3 regions of the Shewanella sp. NKUCC01_JLK genome follow, and region 1 is predicted to be linked to each of the others. Evidence: predicted binding sites of a transcription regulator. Region 1 holds the regulator's gene; each other region holds the start of a gene.

Region 1 (6,480 bases):
AATTGAACTCACTTCCGCGAAAGTCGAAGCCATGGCACCGGGCCGTGGGGTGATCAAGTTCCGCGAAGTGAATCTTAAAAAAGCAGATGAGCTGTACTTTATCCAAGGCAAAGTGGCGGTGCACACCAATGGTGCAACCCACAATGTGCCTATGCTCGCTAACCTGATGTCGGATAACGCTGTGTGGGTTCACCCTGTTACTGCGGGCAAATTAGGGATCAGCAATGGCGACCCAATCCGCCTCACCAGCAGTGTAGGCACAGAAGAAGGCCATGCCTTAGTCACGCCGGGCATTCGCCAAGATACTGTGTTTGCTTACATGGGCTTTGGTTCTAAAAACAAAGAGTTGGTCAGAGCAACGGGCAAAGGTATCCACTGCGGTAACTTACTACCGCACGTTACTGCTCCTGTGTGTGGCATGACAGTGCACACCACGGGCGTCACGCTGGCAAAGCGCTAATCGGAGGCTTAAATGAATAAACGATATGTAATGGTGCACGACGAGAATAAGTGCATCGGCTGCCAAGCTTGTAACGTGGCGTGTCGCAGTGAAAATGGCGTACCCGAAGGCGTAACTCGTCTGCAAGTGCGTGTGGAAGGCCCCTTTGGTGAGATGCCCAATCTGCATTTCAAATATCACAGGGTATCTTGCCAGCAATGTGAAGATGCACCCTGCGTTAAAGTGTGCCCAACAGGCGCGGCCTATGTGGGTGAAGATGGCATTATCTCTATCCATACCGAGAAGTGTGTCGGTTGTATGTACTGTGTGGCAGCGTGCCCTTATAAAGTGCGCTTTATGAACCCAGAAACCAAGGCGGCGGACAAGTGTAACTTCTGTAAGGATACGCGTTTAGCACGGGGCGAAGAGCCAGCGTGTGTGACTGTGTGTCCAACCGATGCCTTAGTGTTTGGTGATGCTAATGATCCGCAGAGTGAAGTGGCCATCATGCTCAACACTAAAATCACTTACCAAGATAAAACCCATTTGGGCACTAAACCTAGGGTATATCGCGTTCCTACCAAAAGAGGGGGGATTTGATTATGAACAATACTTGGGGCGACATGGCGCAATATGATCCTGTCACTTGGCACTGGGTCATCGCCGTTTACCTGTTTATGGCGGGGTTATCCGCGGGCAGTTTACTGATTGGCATTGGTTTGCGCTGGGCGAATAAGGAACTCAGCGCGGGAGCCGAAAGCAGCATTCTTAAGGCGGCAGCCATTATTGGGCCTGTAGCAATTAGCTTAGGTCTAGCTTGCTTAGTGTTTGACTTAACCAAACCATTCCACTTCTGGTTGATCTTAATTCACTATAACTTCCAGTCTGTGATGGCAATCGGGGTGCTGGCGCTGCTGGCGTATTCTCCCTTAGCTTTTGCGTACGCCATTATTGTGCTGCGGGATGACTTACCAAAATGGGGTTTGGGTTTCCTAACACCTATCGCTAAGTTACTTATGCCATTTCGAAAGCTGATTGAAGTATTGTTGTTTGTCCTGGCCATTGGCGTAGGGGCTTACACTGGCTTCTTGATTTCGGCGATGAATGCCTATCCTATGCTCAACACTGCGGTACTGCCTGCGCTGTTTTTAGTGTCGGGTTTATCGGCGGGCGCTGCGGCCAATGCGGTACTGGCGTTGCTGATGTTTAAGACTGACAGCCACGACAAAACTTTAGTGAAGATGCACGGTTTAGAATTGCCTGTGATGGCGATTGAAATCTTGTTCCTGTTCATGTTGTTCTGCGCCTTGTACTTCAAGGGCGGCGCGGCGGCTGCGGCCTTAGCATCGTTAACTTCTGGGCTATGGGCAAGCGTGTTCTGGATAGGTGTTGTCGGTATAGGTTTTGGTATTCCCTTGCTGTTTATGCTGCTACCCGCCGCGACTCGCCATACTAAGGGCGCGATGATCATGGTAGCTTGTGCGAGCTTAACGGGCGTACTCGCCTTAAGACACTTTATTGTGTACGCAGGGCAAAGCTATTTAAGCTGAGCGTAATCTAGCTTTACATATTGATAGATAAAGAAAAAGCACTGGCAATGTCAGTGCTTTTTTATTGTTTGAATCTTGAGAAGGTTTGCCAGTACAAGCAGGACGCTTATTGGGGTAATAACTCGATAACCGACTTCACCGTTAGTACTAAGGCGCTGATACTGCACAGGACTAACGTCGCCATCTTTGTCTTCTCTTTATCGACACGGCCCACTAATCGTCCTGCGACTAAGTAACCTAAAATCACTGAGGGGAGCAGCATCAACGACAGCCACAGATGTTTTAATTCTAATAAGCCAGTGATTGCTAAAATGATCAGTGCAATCATGGAGCTAAAAATGAAGAAGGCCGAAAGCGCTGCGCGAAACTGCGAGGCATCTTTGCCTGCCAACAAAATCGCCATCGGCGGGCCACCAATCGCGGCGATATTGCCGAAGATCCCTGAAACCACACCCGCACCGAAGAGGGTTTTCTTATTCACTGGCAGGCTGAATTTATTCAGGCTGAGGATCACTGCGACAGTCACGATGGCGGCGATGGATAAACCCAGTATGGGTTGAGGCGCAAACAGCAACAGACTCGCGCCGATAAAACCGCCGGGCACGCGACCTATGAGCGCATATTGCAAGCCATTGAATTCTAAGTGACCGCGTTCACGCACTAAGGTCAGCATGGCGATGGAGAAACCCATAGCAATAACAGGCGCAGGTACAAGTTGTGGATCGACGATATACAGCAAAGGACTGGCGACAACCGCAAGCCCAAACCCAATCAGACTTTGGGTTAAGGCGCCCAGAAACACGACCAGCGAGGCTAAGGCGAGTGTCTGTGGATCTATCATAGAAAACATAGGATTTCCTATATCCCAAACCAACTCAAGATGGTGAAATTTAAAGTTTGAAGTCGCTTGGGTATAAACAAAAAGGGATCGTTAACGATCCCTATTGATGAGCACTGTGATATGACTTTGAAAGCGACGAGTCGCTATTCCATGTCTTCCCACTCGATTCCCATTTGATCCATCAACAACTTGGCTTCGGCGGGAATGCTGTCTGGGTTGTCTTTTGACAGATCTTCATCGTTGGGCAATGGCTGGCCAGTGTAGGCGTGCAAAAATGCCTCACACAACAGCTCGCTGTTGGTGGCGTGACGCAAATTATTGACCTGACGACGAGTACGTTCGTCCGTGAGGACCTTAAGCACTTTGAGCGGAATAGACACAGTAATTTTTTTTACTTGTTCATTCTTCTTGCCATGTTCAGCATAGGGGCTGATGTATTCCCCATTCCATTCAGTCATTGACTCACCTGTTATAACGCTAAATTCGGGGCAGATTTTAAACCCTTACAAAGAACAGTCAAATTATTGCTACTATTTCTTTGTGATTGCAAACAGATTTCTTTATGTTCAGACGTCTAAACGTCTTCACGCCTATTGACGATGGCGTTGGGCTTAGGTACATTTAGACGTCCAGACATCTCTATCAGTCTACCGAATTTAGGAGTCCCCATGGCAGAGCGTCAATTAGCCACACTGGCAGTGCGTCAGGGTATCGAAAGCGATACTCAATATGGCGCAGTTGTGCCACCGATTTATTTGTCGACTAATTACGCCTTCGATGGTCATAAAAATCCCCGCGAATTCGATTACAGTCGTTCAGGCAACCCAACGCGCTGCATTTTAGGTGAAGCATTAGCCCAATTAGAAAAGGGCGCCACTGGTATAGTGACATGCACTGGCATGGCGGCCATCACCTTAGTGACGACTTTGCTCGGCCCCGATGACCTATTAGTTGTGCCCCACGATTGTTACGGCGGTTCCTACCGTTTATTTACCAACTTGGCGAAGAAAGGCCAGTTTAAGCTCATTGTGGTCGACCAAACCGACAGCCAAGCGTTAGCCGCCGCCATTGCGCAGAATCCTAAGATGGTGTGGCTCGAAACCCCATCGAACCCGTTATTGCGTGTGGTAGATATCGAAGCCATTGCTAAGGCGAGCCATGAGGTCGGCGCGCTGGTGGTGGTCGATAACACCTTTTTATCGCCGATATTGCAACAACCCCTATTGTTAGGCGCGGATATCGTTATCCACTCCACCACTAAATATATCAATGGTCACAGCGATGTGGTCGGCGGCGCTGTGGTCGCCAAAGACGCGCAAATCGGCGAAAGCTTACATTGGTGGTCGAACACTCTAGGCTTAACGGGGTCAGCCTTTGACAGTTATCTGACCCTGCGCGGCCTACGTACCTTAGCGGTGCGTATTCGCGAGCATCAAGCCAATGCCCAGCGTATTATTGAGGTATTAACGCAAAGCCCTGTGGTGAGCAAAGTCTATTACCCAGGGCTTGCGGATCATCCAGGTCACGCCATTGCGGCCAAGCAACAACAGGGCTTTGGCGCTATGCTGAGCTTTGAGCTCAAAGGCGGCGAGGCCGAAGTGGTGGCCTTTTTAGGTGCACTCAGCTTATTTAGCGTGGCGGAAAGTTTAGGTGGTGTTGAAAGTTTAGTGGCCGTGCCCGCAACTATGACCCACAGAGCCATGGAGCCGCAAGCGCGCTTCGAGGCTGGTATTAAGGACACCCTATTGCGTCTATCGGTGGGTATTGAAGATGCCGCCGATTTAGTTGCAGATATTCAAGCAGGATTAGCCGCCGTTGCGGCTTGTCAGTAGAGGAATAATAGATGGCACGTTGTCACTTACATAAATTTGGTGGCTCCAGTTTAGCGGATGCCGATTGTTATCGCCGAGTCGCCCATATCCTATTAACCCACGGTCATAGTGATGATCTCGTGGTGGTCTCTGCGGCGGGTAAAAGCACGAATTTCCTGTATAAATTATTAGCGCTGCGTGATGCGGGTCAGCTATGGCAAGAAGAATTACAAGTGCTGATCAGCTACCAACAGGGGTTGATTGAGCAGTTGTTGTCGAATGAACAAGCCCGCGATCTGCGTGAGCGTTTGGCCACTGATAAAGCGCAACTCATCAGCTTGTTGTCCTTAGATGAGCGCAACGAATACCAAATCAACCATGTGGTGAGCTTTGGCGAACGTTGGTCGGCACGTTTAATGGCGGCGCTACTGCGCGAATCTGGCGTGGCAGCAAGCCATGTGGATGCCTGTTCAATTTTAGTGGCCGATGAAGCCGCTGTGCCACAAATTCGGGTACAGGAATCCCGCGCTAAAGTACAAGCCCTATTAGCTGCGCATCCCAATGAACGCTTAGTGATCACAGGATTTATCTGCGCTAACGAGCGTGGCGATACCTTGTTACTTGGTCGTAATGGTTCAGATTTTAGCGCCAGCCTGATTGCGAGTCTCGCTGATATCGAGCGCGTGACCATTTGGACCGATGTGGAAGGGGTGTTCAACGCCGATCCTAATAAAATCAACGATGCCAAGTTACTGAAAAGCATGTCACTTGCCGAAGCCGATCGCCTAGCGCGTTTAGGCTCGCCTGTATTACATTCGCGCACTCTGCAGCCTTTGTTTAATACCGAAGTGAGTTTAGCGGTACGCTCAAGTTATGCATCCCACACCGACTTTACCTTAATCGCACCCCACAGTTCGTCGGCGAGCGCGCCTGTGGTGACTAACCTCAATGCTGTTGTCCTGTTCGGCTTTAAACTCACAGGGGAGTTAACTCGTTTATTAGATTTATTGATTGCCGCGGGTTTAACGCCATTGGCCCATTGGACCTCTGCCCATCAAAGGGTTGAACTTGCCTATACCGCTGAGAATCAAAAACAAGTTCAAAGATTACTCGATGCCGAGGCAGAAGCATTAGGGATCAGCGAGCAGCAGATCAACACAGATTTTGGTTTAGTCGCATTAGTAAGTGCCGACGCCGAACATTATCGCCGCAGCTTCGCGCGTTTACTGAGCCGTGATGCTAAACCTTTGTTCAGTGGCGATTTAAGTTTAGTGACGTTAGTGCCCCAGTCACAGGTGAATCTGTTAACCCAAAAAGTTCACCGTCGCTGCGCTGGCCCGCGTAAACGCATTGGCGTCCTGCTGCTCGGTGTGGGTAATATCGGTGAGGCTTGGATCGATCTGTTTAAGTCGGTTTCACCCTCACTAGACCATGAACTCGAAGCTAGTGTTGAGTTAGTCGGTTTAGTCAGTTCGAGTAAAGCCTTGATTAAATCCACTGGCATTAATCTTGCCGCGTGGCAAACAGAGTTCAATACTGAAGCAACGCCTTGGCAGTATGAACATTTATTCGAGCAATTAGAGCAAGTTAACTGCGATGAGCTGGTGGCCTTAGATATCAGTGCCAGCGCCAGTTTGACGCTGCAATATCCAGAACTGTTCGAGCGTGGCATCCATGTGGTGAGCGCGAATAAACTTGCGGGCTCGGGTCCATTGCCTTTCTATCGAGAGTTAAAGCAGCAACTGGGTAATCGTCGTTTGTTTTGGCGCTATAACGCCAGCTGTGGCGCAGGTTTACCCATCCAACATGCGCTAAATGATCTGCGTAACAGCGGTGATA
Region 2 (6,480 bases), on a different contig from region 1:
ACTTTCGCCCCTTTGTTGACTCAGCCCCTGTACTTGAGCGCCCCTTAGCAGAAAAAGCCGGTATAGGCTGGACAGGTAAACACTCACTCATACTCAACCATGAGGCTGGCAGTTGGTTCTTTTTAGGTGAGCTACTGATCAATTTGCCTCTACCTGTGGATATTCCCATTCAAGAAGGCTGTAACACTTGTGTCGCCTGCATTACCTCCTGCCCAACGGGTGCAATCGTAGAACCTTATGTGGTCGATGGCAGACGCTGTATTTCCTATCTCACCATTGAACTGCAGGGCGCTATTCCCGAAGAATTTAGGCCACTCATGGGCAATCGCATCTATGGCTGCGATGATTGCCAACTCGCGTGTCCCATCAATCGCCAAGCGCCGCTGACTGAAGAAACTGACTTTCATATTCGTCCGCAGTTAAAGCAACCTGACCTTCTCAGCCTTTTTGCTTGGAGCGAGGCCGAGTTTCTTAAACAAACTGAAGGCAGCGCCATTCGTCGCATTGGACATAAACGTTGGCTACGTAATATTGCAGTAGCACTGGGTAACGCTCCCGCGAGCCCAAGCATTATTGCCGCACTTAACGCCCGCAATCACAGCGAAGATATCGATGAGATAGTGCGTGAGCATATTGAATGGGCGCTTAATGCCCAGCAATCGCGCCTTGCTGAAAGCGCAGCAACTGAACAACAAAAAGCCCGCCGCAAAACCGAGCGCATGGTGCGCATTATCGAAAAAGGCTTACCGCGAGATGCTTAAGTCAATCGGCAAGCAATAAACAACGGATGCATAAGCATCCGCTGTTACTAATTCAATAAGCTCAGTAAAAAAATATTTCACTCAAGCATAATATTAACCAAGGCGGCGACGTAGTTCTCGCGTGGCATCGACCATGTTTTTCAGTGCGGGTTCAACTTCATCCCAAGTACGGGTTTTTAGGCCGCAATCTGGATTAACCCATAGCTGACGTACGGGCACTTTTTGCGCCGCTTTCTCGATTAAGTGCACCATGGCCTCCACACTTGGAGTGTTTGGCGAATGAATGTCATACACACCGGGGCCAATTTCATTTGGATATTCAAAATCTTCAAAGGCGTTGAGTAACTCCATCCGTGAACGCGAAGTCTCGATAGTAATCACATCGGCATCCATGGCGGCAATCGCGGCAATGGTGTCATTAAACTCGCTGTAACACATGTGGGTGTGGATTTGAGTCTCATCAGTCACGCCAGCAGCGCTGAGTTTAAAGGCATTCACCGCCCAATCTAAGTAGGCTTGCCATTCACTTTGTTTCAATGGCAGACCTTCACGGAAGGCGGGCTCATCGATTTGTATAATGCCAATACCGGCATTTTGTAAATCCACCACTTCATCACGGATCGCCAGCGCCAGCTGAGTCGCAATCACATCGCGGCCGATATCTTCACGGGCGAATGACCAATGCAGAATCGTCACCGGGCCAGTCAGCATGCCTTTTACAGGCTTGTCGGTGAGACTTTGGGCAAACTCGGCCCAATCAACCGTCATCGCCTTTGGACGGCTAACATCACCATAGATCAACGGCGGCTTAACACAGCGTGAACCATAACTTTGCACCCAACCATTTTTGGTAAAGCCAACACCCGCAAGCTGCTCACCAAAGTATTCCACCATATCGTTGCGCTCGGCCTCACCATGAACCAGTACATCGATACCGAGTTTAAGCTGGCGGTCGATTGTATCGCGGGTGACTTGCTGCAATTGCTCTGTATATTGTGCATCACTCAGATCGCCCTTGCGCCAACGACTGCGTAGTCCACGGATTGCTGGTGTTTGTGGGAAGGAGCCAATGGTGGTGGTCGGCAACAGAGGTAAACGGTATTTCTGCTGCTGCACTGCTTGGCGTACGCTGAAATCACTGACGCGCTCATAATCGGCAGATGTCAACGCGGCAACGCGGGCAATCACTTGACTGTCGGCGGCCTGCGCTTTCGCCTCACGGCGCGCCAAACAGGTTTGCACAATCTCTTTTGCCGCGGCCGATTCAGGTGCCAGTAGCAATTGGCGCACATTGGCCAGTTCGAGTAATTTTTGCTTCGCAAACGCGAGTTGTTGACGCAGCGCAGGCTCAAGCGTGGCTTCCACCTCTAAATCCACAGGGCTGTGCAGGAGTGAGCAAGAAGTACCGATCCACAAGCGATCTCCGAGATCACGGGCAACCGCGCCTATGCGTTCGGCAATTAAATCCGCCTCTGCCGCCCACACGTTGCGGCCATTGACCACACCCGCCGACAAAATTTGATCTTGACCAAGCGCATTGGCAAAGACTGCCAATTGATCCGGCGCTGTGACTAAATCGACATGCAACCCCGCGACCGGCAAGGCCGATACCAGCACTTGATGGTGTGCGATACCGCCGTAATAACTGGTAAGAAGGATCTTCACCTTCGCAGTGCTGAGTGCTTGATACGCCTCAATGATCGCCGTTTGCCATTCGCCATCCAATTCCAATGCGAGAATGGGCTCATCGAGCTGTACCCAATGCACTCCCTGAGCAGCAAAACGCGCCAAAATGTCAGCATAAGCAGCTAATAAATTGGGTAATAAGCTTAACTTATCAAACTCTTGGCCCACGGTTTTAGCAAGGAACAAGTAGCTAACAGGGCCGAGTAGCACAGGTTTTACTTTATAGCCTAAGGACTGCGCTTCACTGACTTCATCGAAAAATTGCTCATAGGCAATCGAAAACACTTGGTTTTGGCTGAGCTCAGGTACCAGATAGTGATAGTTAGTATTGAAATACTTGGTCATTTCAGAGGCTGGCGCATCTTGTCCCGTTGGCGCTCTGCCGCGGGCAACACGGAATAAAGTATCGAGATCGATTGTCCCTTCACCACGATGACGCTCAGGAATGGCATTTAAAGTCGCGCTTAAGGTCAGCACTTGATCATAAAAGGCAAAATCACCTACGGGAACTTGCTCAATGCCCGCAGCAGCTTGCCACTGCCAATGGGTGCGGCGAAGTTCACTCGCCACTTCACGTAATTCCACCTGAGTGCTCTCACCACGCCAGTATTTTTCTAAGGCAAATTTCAATTCACGACGACGCCCAATACGGGGAAACCCAAGACTATTTAATTGCATACTCTATCTTCCTTTATTTGAGATAAGCCACATTCGGCACTTGCACCCACCAGATTGTTTTCTCTTGGCACTTTTCAGCACTTCAGCCTTGATAAATAACAATGGGCGTCTGGACGTCTAGAAGTTTATTGTGTTAGTCTCTATGCCAGCAACCGAATTGATTTCAAGCACAACATGAGCGAAATTCACTTGGAGTGAACATGATCGAACTAAGACACCTGCGAACCTTAATGGCCCTGAAAGAAAGCGGCAGTTTGGCGGGCGCAGCCAAAAAACGTTTTGTCACTCAATCCGCCCTCTCCCACCAGATTAAGGAGTTGGAGCAAAGGATTAACTCGCCCATTTTTGTGCGTAAGAGTAAGCCACTGTCATTCACCCAAGAAGGTGCACGCCTGCTGCATCTGGCCGAAGAAATTTTGCCTAAAGTGTTAGAAACCGAGACAGATTTGAAGAATGGGCTGGAAACCGAAACCAATCAGTTGCGTGTCGGCATTGAGTGCCATAGCTGTTTTCGCTGGTTAATGCCTGTAATGGAGCAATTTAGGCAAGATCATCCGGCAGCCGAGTTAGACTTGTCGAGCCGTCATCTGTTCGACTCGCTCAATGCCTTAGAAATGGGTGAACTGGATATTGTATTAACCTCAGATCCTGTGCCTGGGCATTCACTCGCCTACCAGCATTTGTTTGATTTTGAAGTGAGGTTAGTGGTTGCTAAGGATCATCCTTTAGCGAAAGAAGCCTATGTCACCCCTAAGCAATTAGCACACTTGCCTATTATCAGTTATCCAGTGCCGTTGACACGTTTAGATATTTATCGCCACTTTTTAGAGCCTGCGGGCATAGAGGCGGGCGAGCAAAAAACCTGTGATTTAACCATGATGTTATTGCAACGCATCGCCTGTAAAGACGGCATAGCCGCACTGCCAAGCTGGTCGATTAATGAAGGACATGGACTGAGTCTCGCTACGGTAAAACTCGGCCAAGAAGGCCTGAAACGACCGCTATTTGGTGCCTATCGCCGCCACAGTGCTAACTCTGCATTGATCCAAAATTGGTTACAACTGGTGGCGAGGGAAGGTTTATCCCGCCAGCAGAAGACGAATTAATGCGGGTGACATTGAATAAAAAAGCCTGCGAATGCAGGCTTGTTTATTGAGTCAAATGACTATTTCATAGCATCGACAAATTACAGCGGATTCATCAACAATCCACGCATAGACAAGACACGGCGCAGTATCAACCCTGATGAATTAGGATTACGGGTCTGACGCAAATTATGGGCGATCATAAATTCTTGACGCAGATCCTGATCGAGATCTAACGCCTCGAACGCTTCGATGGTTAAGGTCTGTTGTTGATTATCAATCAATGACTTAATCACACTTAAAGGAAATGACTGTTCGGCATTAGCATTTAAATAGGCAAATGCGGTCAGTGCGATAATTTGGCCGAACACACTGAACAGAGCTAAGGTTTGTACTTCGTCAGCATCAACCTCCACACCTTCCATATCCGCTAAGCTATCTACCGCATCCGTTGCAATATCTTCAGTCAGCTTCCAATAACCTTGGACCAACTTTTTATAGGGCTGTGGCAGTTCATCGAGGCGTTCTTTTAAATAGAACGTAAAAGCGTAGCGATAGATATTAACTTGACCTAAGCGGATCAAAGCTTCTTTCAACGAACGAGTTTTGTGATTTTCCACTACAGCAGCCTGTGCGGAATTACTGCGCATAAGCATGTGCGCTGCCAATGCGGGATCGCTCGAGATAATGTCAATCACATTACGAATGTCGCCTTCAGCAAGGATCGCTTTTTTGAGTGGAATTAGAATTCCTCGGCGGCCAATCACTTGCTCTTCGTTCGCTATGATAGCTCTAACTTGAGTAAAAACCTGTTGCTCAAGATCAGTCATAAGACACTTTACACCTGTTTATTAACAATAAGATGATTCGGTTACAGCTCACATCATACCTAAAATACTAAGAATTTCAGCCATAAACAGCAGAGTAAAATATAAATTACTCCTATTTAGTGATGACTGCCCGCTAACACTATAGATAACGACAATTAAACCACTCTACTAAAACGATATTCAAGACTATACCTATTTTAAGATTTATTCTTTGAACTCAGCGTAAAAAATAAAAAGCCAGACTCAGTCTGGCTTTGTTATTAGATAGCTCATTAATAATTAGAAGCGGTAGCCCACAGTGAAACGAATATCACGGCCTCGACCAGAATAGTAACTATCCCCCCAATCGCCACCGTAATAACCTGCACTGACATAATCTTTATCGAATACATTATCGATACGCAAACTAGCAAGCCAAGCATCACGATTATAATTCAAGGCTAAATTACCAAGCACGTAACTTGCTAGCTTATCACCTTGATTAGCGTTATCGCCTTCGATAAAACGATCACCCGTGTAGATAGCTTCGGCAAATACTTGGAAATGCTCAGCAAAATCCATGCTGACATAACCGCGTCCCGTGTGTTTTGCCACCCAAGACAGCTCTTTGCCATCGTTAGCACCATCGGTAAATTCGGCGTCGGTATAGTTATATTCCAGCCCTAGCTGCAGCGCTTTAGTGATCTGCCAATCCCAATCGGCACCCGCGCCATAACGACGAGAAGCGTCGGCATTAACGTTTGCACCGTTGAAATTTCCACCTATGGGTTTAACTGCACTCGAGTCATAAACAATTTCATCCTCTAAATCGAGACGATATAGGCTGACTCGCAGGGTTTGACTAGCGACAGCCCAATCCCAACCCGCCTCATAGGAACGGCCTGTTTGCGGCTTTAAGCCAAATACGCCCGGCGATGTATAAGCTTGCTCATCCACTTTGGCAAAACGGAAGTTATCATCGGCGCGCACGTAGAGTCTGTGCTCCGCAGTTGGGCGGTAATTTAAACCCAGTTCGAATGCGTGGGCATTTTCGTCTAAATCCATGCCATTAGGATAGACATTGCCATCGACTAACTCGTCGGTCACCCGCGCATAACGGCCACCCACAACGTAACTTAAAGTATGGCTTAAAGGCACTGTAGCTTGTAGATAGGCGCTTTGCATTTGCTGCACATTACTGCGCGCCATAGTGTCAAAATCAGCCTTGCCACGGCTGATGTCTAAACCTGTGACTAGGTTTAGCTCGCCTTGACGCGTGCTGTAATTCGCTAACGCTTTAGGGCTAAACATTAACAGTGAGCGTGTGTTATGGCTGTTCGCCCCCCAATTAAGAGAAGACACCAAGGTATCGCTGTAATCTAAATCCGCTGCCAGCGCCCAGTTTTGATTAAGCTGATGCTGGTAACCCGTTCGCGCCGCAGTGGTCATCTCGTGGGCATA
Region 3 (6,480 bases), on a different contig from region 1:
CGTCAAATTACTTTAAATGGTCTAAATTTCGACTTATAGAAGTTTTCTTTTTATTTAACTTATGGGCTATGGGGCATTTTCAATATTTCACCGTCGTAATAGTTAATTTAGCTTTGGTTGAGTTGATACACTTATATTTAGTTTATAAAAGTATCAATGATAAGCTCGAGTCTACTATATAAATTGGTATGTTGAGGACAATAAGGCTTGTGGAGTTGGCATAACTCTTTCAATGCGAAAAGTTAACTCTAATGCCACAGAAGTTCACTGATCCCCTGCGAAGTTGCTGAAGGGCGTTGAAGAAAATAGCGTGAGCGAGGCATGGATGCCTCGCTAGCTTTCGGGGTACAGGATGTACCATCGGAAGCGTTAGCGATTTTTGAATAAGCACGAAGCCACTAATCAATGCATGTAACTTCGCTAGGGGCGTCTTGGAGAATCCAAGGAGGATAGGACGAGCAGTCCTCCTTGGTCGGGTGTGGGGTGAAGCCCCACGACCTTTCGGTCGCAAGACCGATCTTAGATCTCAAACCGCGTTAGCGTAATAAAGATCCTGACTATTTCTAAAAATCAGTCAGGATCATAATCCAACACTGGCGCCAGCCACTTCTCCGTTTCCGCAATGCTCATCCCTTTACGCTTGGCATAATCTTCCACTTGATCGCGGCCGATATTACTCACGCCAAAGTAGCGCGATTTCGGGTGGGCGAAATACCAGCCCGATACTGCCGCTGTGGGGAACATGGCGTAGCTTTCGGTGATGTTCAAGTCGATAGTTTCATCGGGCTTGAGCAAGTCCCATAACAAGCCTTTTTCTGTGTGGTCTGGGCAAGCTGGGTAGCCTGGTGCGGGGCGTATGCCTTTGTATTTCTCGCGGATTAAGGCTTCGTTGCTTAACTGCTCGTCGGCCGCATAACCCCAAAACTCTTTACGTACCCGTTCGTGCATCCGCTCGGCAAAGGCTTCGGCTAAACGGTCGGCTAAGCATTTGAGCATGATGGCGTTGTAGTCGTCGTTGTTGGCTTCAAAACGTGCCACATGTTCGTCTATGCCGTGGCCTGTGGTCACCGCAAAGCCGCCCATGTAATCGGCGACGCCTGAGTCTTTTGGCGCAACAAAGTCGGATAGGCAGAAGTTGTCGTTGCCGACACGCTCAAGCTGCATCCGCAGGTGATGTGTGGTCATTTCGACTGTGGTGCGCGATTCATCTGTGTAGAGCTCAATGTCGTCGTAATTCACGGTATTGGCTGGGAATAAGCCGATAACCGCTTTTGCCGTGAGCCACTTTTCTTCGATGATTTGTTTGAGCATGGCCTGACCATCGGCGAACAGCTTTTGCGCTTCTTCACCGACCACTTTATCGGTGAGGATTTCAGGGTAATGGCCGTGCAATTCCCACGAGCGGAAAAACGGTGTCCAGTCGATACGCTCGACTAAGTCTTCTAATGGATAATTATCAAATACTTGGCGACCGAGCACGTTTGGCGTGAACGGGGTGTAATTGGCCCAATCGTGTTGGCAGCGGTTTTCACGGGCCGCTTCGAGTGACACTATCTCTTTGCGCTTTGCTTGGGATAGGCGCTTAGTGCGCATGTCGTCGTATTCGGCATAGGTTTCGTCTATGGTCGCTTGGCGAGTCTCGTTGTTGATGAGCTTACTCACCATAGGCACGGCGCGGGACGCATCGGCGATATAAATGGCGCCATGGGGATAATGGGGCGCAATCTTCACCGCAGTGTGGATTTTCGAGCAAGTCGCACCGCCGATAATCGCCGGAATGGTTAAGCCTTCGCGGTGGAAGGTTTTCACGTTGTGCACCATTTCGTCCAGACTCGGCGTGATGAGGCCCGACATGCCGATGATATCGATATTGTGTTCTTTCACGGCGTCGAGAATTCGCTCCACCGACACCATCACACCTAAATCGAATACCTCAAAACCGTTACAGGCGAGCACTACACCGACGATATTCTTGCCGATATCGTGCACGTCACCTTTTACTGTCACCATCAAAATCTTGCCGTTAGATTGGCCTTCGACCTTTTCTAGCTCGATATAGGGGTTTAAGTAAGCCACAGCTTTTTTCATCACCCGCGCCGATTTCACCACCTGCGGCAGGAACATTTTGCCCGAGCCGAACAAGTCGCCGACCACGTTCATGCCGTCCATCAAGGCGCCTTCAATCACATCCAGCGGACGTTTCGCTTCTTGGCGAGCGGCTTCGGTATCTTCATCGATAAATTCGGTAATGCCTTTGACGAGCGCATGGGATAAGCGTTGGCTCACCGGCCAGATGCGCCATTCTAAATCTTCTTTTTTACCGACCTGCGCGCCATCACCGCGGAATTTCTCCGCGATTTCAAGTAACTGCTCGGTATTGCTTGAGCCTTCAATTGGGCAGGGCAAGTTAAGCACTACGTTTTCGACCCGTACTTTAAGCTCAGGATCGATATCGTCGTAAATGGCTAACTGGCCCGCGTTGACAATCCCCATGTCCATGCCGACTTTGATGGCGTGGTACAGGAAAACGGCGTGGATCGCTTCGCGCACTGGGTTGTTACCGCGGAATGAGAACGACACGTTCGATACGCCGCCCGAAATCATCGCGTGGGGCAGGGTGGCTTTAATCGCTTTAATGGCATCAATAAAATCGACGGCATAGTTGTCGTGTTCATCGATACCGGTGGCGATGGCGAAAATATTCGGGTCGAAGATGATGTCTTCTGGCGGAAAGCCGACCTTGTCGACCAGCACCCGATAGGCGCGGGTACAGATTTCGATTTTACGTGCCTTAGTATCGGCCTGACCTTGTTCGTCGAATGCCATGATAATGGCCGCCGCGCCGTAGCGTTTCACTAAGGTGGCTTGCTCGATAAACTTGGCTTCGCCTTCTTTGAGGGAAATAGAGTTAACTATGCCCTTGCCTTGAATACATTTGAGGCCAGCTTCGATCACTTCCCATTTAGAGGAGTCGATCATAATAGGTACGCGGCTGATGTCGGGCTCAGAGGCAATCAAGTTTAAAAACTTGTGCATGATCTCGGCGCCATCGAGCATGCCTTCGTCCATGTTGATGTCGATGATCTGTGCGCCGCTTTCGACCTGCTCGCGAGCCACATCAAGCGCTTGCTCAAACTTGCCTTCTTTGATCAGCTTTAAAAACTTGGCCGAACCTGTAACGTTGGTGCGCTCACCCACGTTAACGAACAGTGTATTGGCATCGATAGTCAGTGGTTCCAAACCTGCCAAGCGGCAAGCTACCGGAATGTCCGGCAAAATACGCGGATCGTGACGGCTCACCGCTTCGCGGATCACGCGGATATGTTCAGGCGTACTACCACAACAACCACCGATAATATTGAGCATGCCTTCGCGCGCCCAATCTTCGATCACATTCGCCATGTCCTCTGGGGTTTCATCGTAACCGCCAAACTCGTTCGGTAGGCCAGCATTCGGATGCGCCGACACATAGCACTCGCTGATGCGGGATAATTCTTCTACATAGGGGCGCAATTCTTTTGGCCCAAGTGCACAGTTTAAACCGATAGATAACGGCTTGATATGGCGAAGGGAATTGTAAAAGGCTTCAGTCGTTTGGCCAGTCAGTGTGCGGCCAGAGGCATCGGTAATGGTGCCCGAAATCATGATCGGCAATCTGTCTTTAGAATGCTGACCGAATAAGTCATCAAATACCGATTCAATCGCAAACAGCGCGGCTTTGGCGTTTAAGGTATCGAATATGGTCTCGACCATAATGATATCCGCGCCACCCTCAATCAGCGCCTTAGTGGATTCTTTGTAAGCAGTCACTAACTCATCGAAGCTGACGTTGCGATAACCAGGGTCGTTCACATCAGGGCTAATCGAACACGTACGGTTAGTGGGTCCTAACACACCGGCGACGTAGCGTGGAATGCCTGTGGCAGCAAAGGCTTCATCACAGGCTTCACGGGCGAGGCGCGCGCCGACTAAGTTAATTTCGGCGGACAGCGACTGCATGTCGTAGTCGGCCATGGCGATGGTGGTGGCGTTAAAGGTGTTGGTTTCAATGATGTCGGCACCGGCGTTTAAGTAGTCGGTGTGAATTTGTTTGATGATGTGAGGCTGTGACAAGACCAATAAATCGTTGTTGCCTTTGACGTCAGTGTGCCAATCTTTAAAGCGTTCGCCGCGATAGTCCTCTTCTTCCAGCTTGTAGCCTTGGATCATAGTGCCCATGGCACCGTCTAAGATCAGAATGCGCTCTGCAAGCTGTTTGCGTATGTCTGCCAATATCTGGCCGGCTTTGGTAGAGGGTATCGTCATAAATAATTACCTTAAATACAGCTAAGTTAAGTCCAAAAATCGGCCATTGTTATGCTAAGTGCATTTTATTGTCGTCAGCCGACATTTTTTAATACTTGTTCTTAAAAATTTGTTTTGGACATTTAAACGTATAGACGTCCATAATACGCGACTTATGATTGTCAGGGCAAGATGAAAGTCAAAGGCATTAGGAGCGAGAATCGAGAATCAAGAATTTAGGCCCTTGGCTTGAGTTCCTAGCATCTAGTCCCTAACTAAAAAGGCATATATGAAACAAGTTCGATTGTTATTGTTACGCCACGGTGAGTGTGAAGGCGGCGCTATTTTGCGGGGTCGTGTGGATGTGCCTTTAAGCAAAAAGGGTTGGCAACAAATGTCGGCAGCAGTTGAGTCACAGGCCAGCGTGTGTAGCGCGATTTATAGCTCGACTTCACGCCGCTGCGCCGATTTTGCCCACGCTTTTGCCGCCGAGCTGCATTCGACGGCGGCACTGATATCTGAGTCAAGGCCATTACAGGCGCAGTTTTTGTCGGGTTTACAGGAAATTGATTTTGGCGATTGGGACGGTTGTCGACTCGATGAGCTGTATCAGCAAGAGGGCAAACGCTTAGCGGCCTATTGGCAAAACCCTTGGCAAACACCGCCGCCCAATGGGGAAACTATGGCCAGTTTCGAGTCGCGGGTGAATGGGACGATTGACCAGATACTCGCCGCCGAGTTTGAACGATTGACCCTTGACTCACATAAAATGGGTAATGAAAACAGTGCCGTTAATGAAAACGGTGACAATATGCCAGCCACTCAAGTGTGGGTCGTGACCCACGGCGGTGTGATCCGTCACTTAATGGCGCGTGCCTTAGGGGTTGAACGGGCGGTGGGGTTTTATAGTCAACTCGATTTACCCGTGGCGGCCGTGGTGACTATTAATGTGCTGCAAGATGAACAGGGTGCCTGCTATTGGCGTTTAGATTGGCCGAGTGGGCGCAGGTGTTGAGGCCTTATTTCACTATCTCGGCGCTATCATGTAGGCGTGATCGTTTGGCGAGAATAAGCTGACATGAAAATATTCTGATTTAAACAGCATTGCCTAATGGGATAGATGTAGGATAATGCTTTTCCCTGACGTTTGAACGAGATAGCGTATTACATGCGCAATGAGTGATAACGTCGCAGAAATAGGTGTTGGGAATAGACTCTCTTTGTTCGAATCGCTCCGTTGTTTTTATTCACAGTGGCGTTGTTAACAAAGAGCATATCAACCCAAACATAATAGGGAATCGGGGAGCTGCTCGTCAGTCAGCCCGAACTGTGCCCGCAACTGTGAGTAGTTTAAAGAAGCACCTAGAATCTAGATTCTAGAGCCTAGCTCCTTCTTTTCTACGAGTCAGGAGACCTGCCTATTTCTGTTATCGCTGCGTGCAGCCTTAGTTCTCGAGCGGGTGACTCGAGGGAGCAGATGACAATATGCACAACCTTTTTTTATACAGGTTTGGACTCGATAGGAGCGCCGCTTAGGTGAAACTTTCCGCAATCCAAACTAATAGCCCCGTGAATGACACTAACCCATCATTGAGCCCGTCAGTCGCGCTCAATGTGAGCCAGTTGAGCTGGTGTATCGATGGCAAAACCATTCTTTCCAATATTAACTTTACGCTGACAACGGGGCAGATGCTGGGGTTGATTGGCCCTAACGGTGCGGGCAAGTCTAGCTTGTTGCGATGTTTGTATCGGTTTGTTCGCCCGACTCAGGGCAAAATTACCCTTTTTGATCAAGATATTGAGCGTTTGTCGCCCAAGGCGTTTGCCTGTCGCGTTGCCGTAGTGCAGCAGGATACACCGCACTATTTTGACCTCACCACAGAGCAATTGGTCAGCATGGGCTTAACGCCCCACAAGGGCATGTTTGATACCAATTCGAGCTGTGATACTGAGCGTATTGCTAAGGCTTTAGAGAAAGTTGGCTTGAGCCATAAGATGCACCAACAATATGAGCACTTATCTGGCGGTGAAAAGCAACGCGCCTTGATTGCCCGCGCCATAGTGCAGCAGCCGCAGCTTTTAATCCTCGATGAGCCAACGAACCACCTCGATGTGCGCTATCAAATTCAAATCCTCGAATTGGTGCGTAGCCTTGGCATCAGCGTGATTGCCTCTATTCATGATCTTAATTTAGCC

Evidence for each region. Region 1 encodes MetJ, which represses methionine synthesis genes. Its sites were predicted from a motif close to TAGACGTCTAGACGTCTA; they were not measured.
Region 2: metE (5-methyltetrahydropteroyltriglutamate--homocysteine S-methyltransferase) is a predicted target of MetJ. The motif match lies at 3,236-3,253, and genes of this name have one in related genera.
Region 3: metH (methionine synthase) is a predicted target of MetJ. The motif match lies at 4,429-4,446, and genes of this name have one in related genera.

The regions. Positions count from the first base shown of each region.
Region 1 covers NZ_JAHKRD010000009.1:140,438-146,917, forward strand. Annotated here, with positions in the region: gene phsA (thiosulfate reductase PhsA) at 1-460, shown strand, start outside; gene KO537_RS11495 (4Fe-4S dicluster domain-containing protein) at 473-1,039, shown strand; gene nrfD (NrfD/PsrC family molybdoenzyme membrane anchor subunit) at 1,042-1,989, shown strand; gene KO537_RS11505 (sulfite exporter TauE/SafE family protein) at 2,096-2,839, opposite strand; gene metJ (met regulon transcriptional regulator MetJ) at 2,974-3,288, opposite strand; gene metB (cystathionine gamma-synthase) at 3,499-4,662, shown strand; gene KO537_RS11520 (bifunctional aspartate kinase/homoserine dehydrogenase II) at 4,674-6,480, shown strand, end outside.
Region 2 covers NZ_JAHKRD010000002.1:210,574-217,053, forward strand. Annotated here, with positions in the region: gene queG (tRNA epoxyqueuosine(34) reductase QueG) at 1-761, shown strand, start outside; gene metE (5-methyltetrahydropteroyltriglutamate--homocysteine S-methyltransferase) at 855-3,125, opposite strand; gene KO537_RS03205 (LysR family transcriptional regulator) at 3,326-4,231, shown strand; gene KO537_RS03210 (HDOD domain-containing protein) at 4,312-5,040, opposite strand; gene KO537_RS03215 (TonB-dependent receptor) at 5,320-6,480, opposite strand, start outside.
Region 3 covers NZ_JAHKRD010000002.1:58,832-65,311, reverse strand. Annotated here, with positions in the region: gene KO537_RS02610 (hypothetical protein) at 1-182, shown strand, start outside; gene metH (methionine synthase) at 571-4,305, opposite strand; gene KO537_RS02600 (histidine phosphatase family protein) at 4,574-5,299, shown strand; cobalamin riboswitch at 5,521-5,721, shown strand; gene KO537_RS02595 (ABC transporter ATP-binding protein) at 5,821-6,480, shown strand, end outside.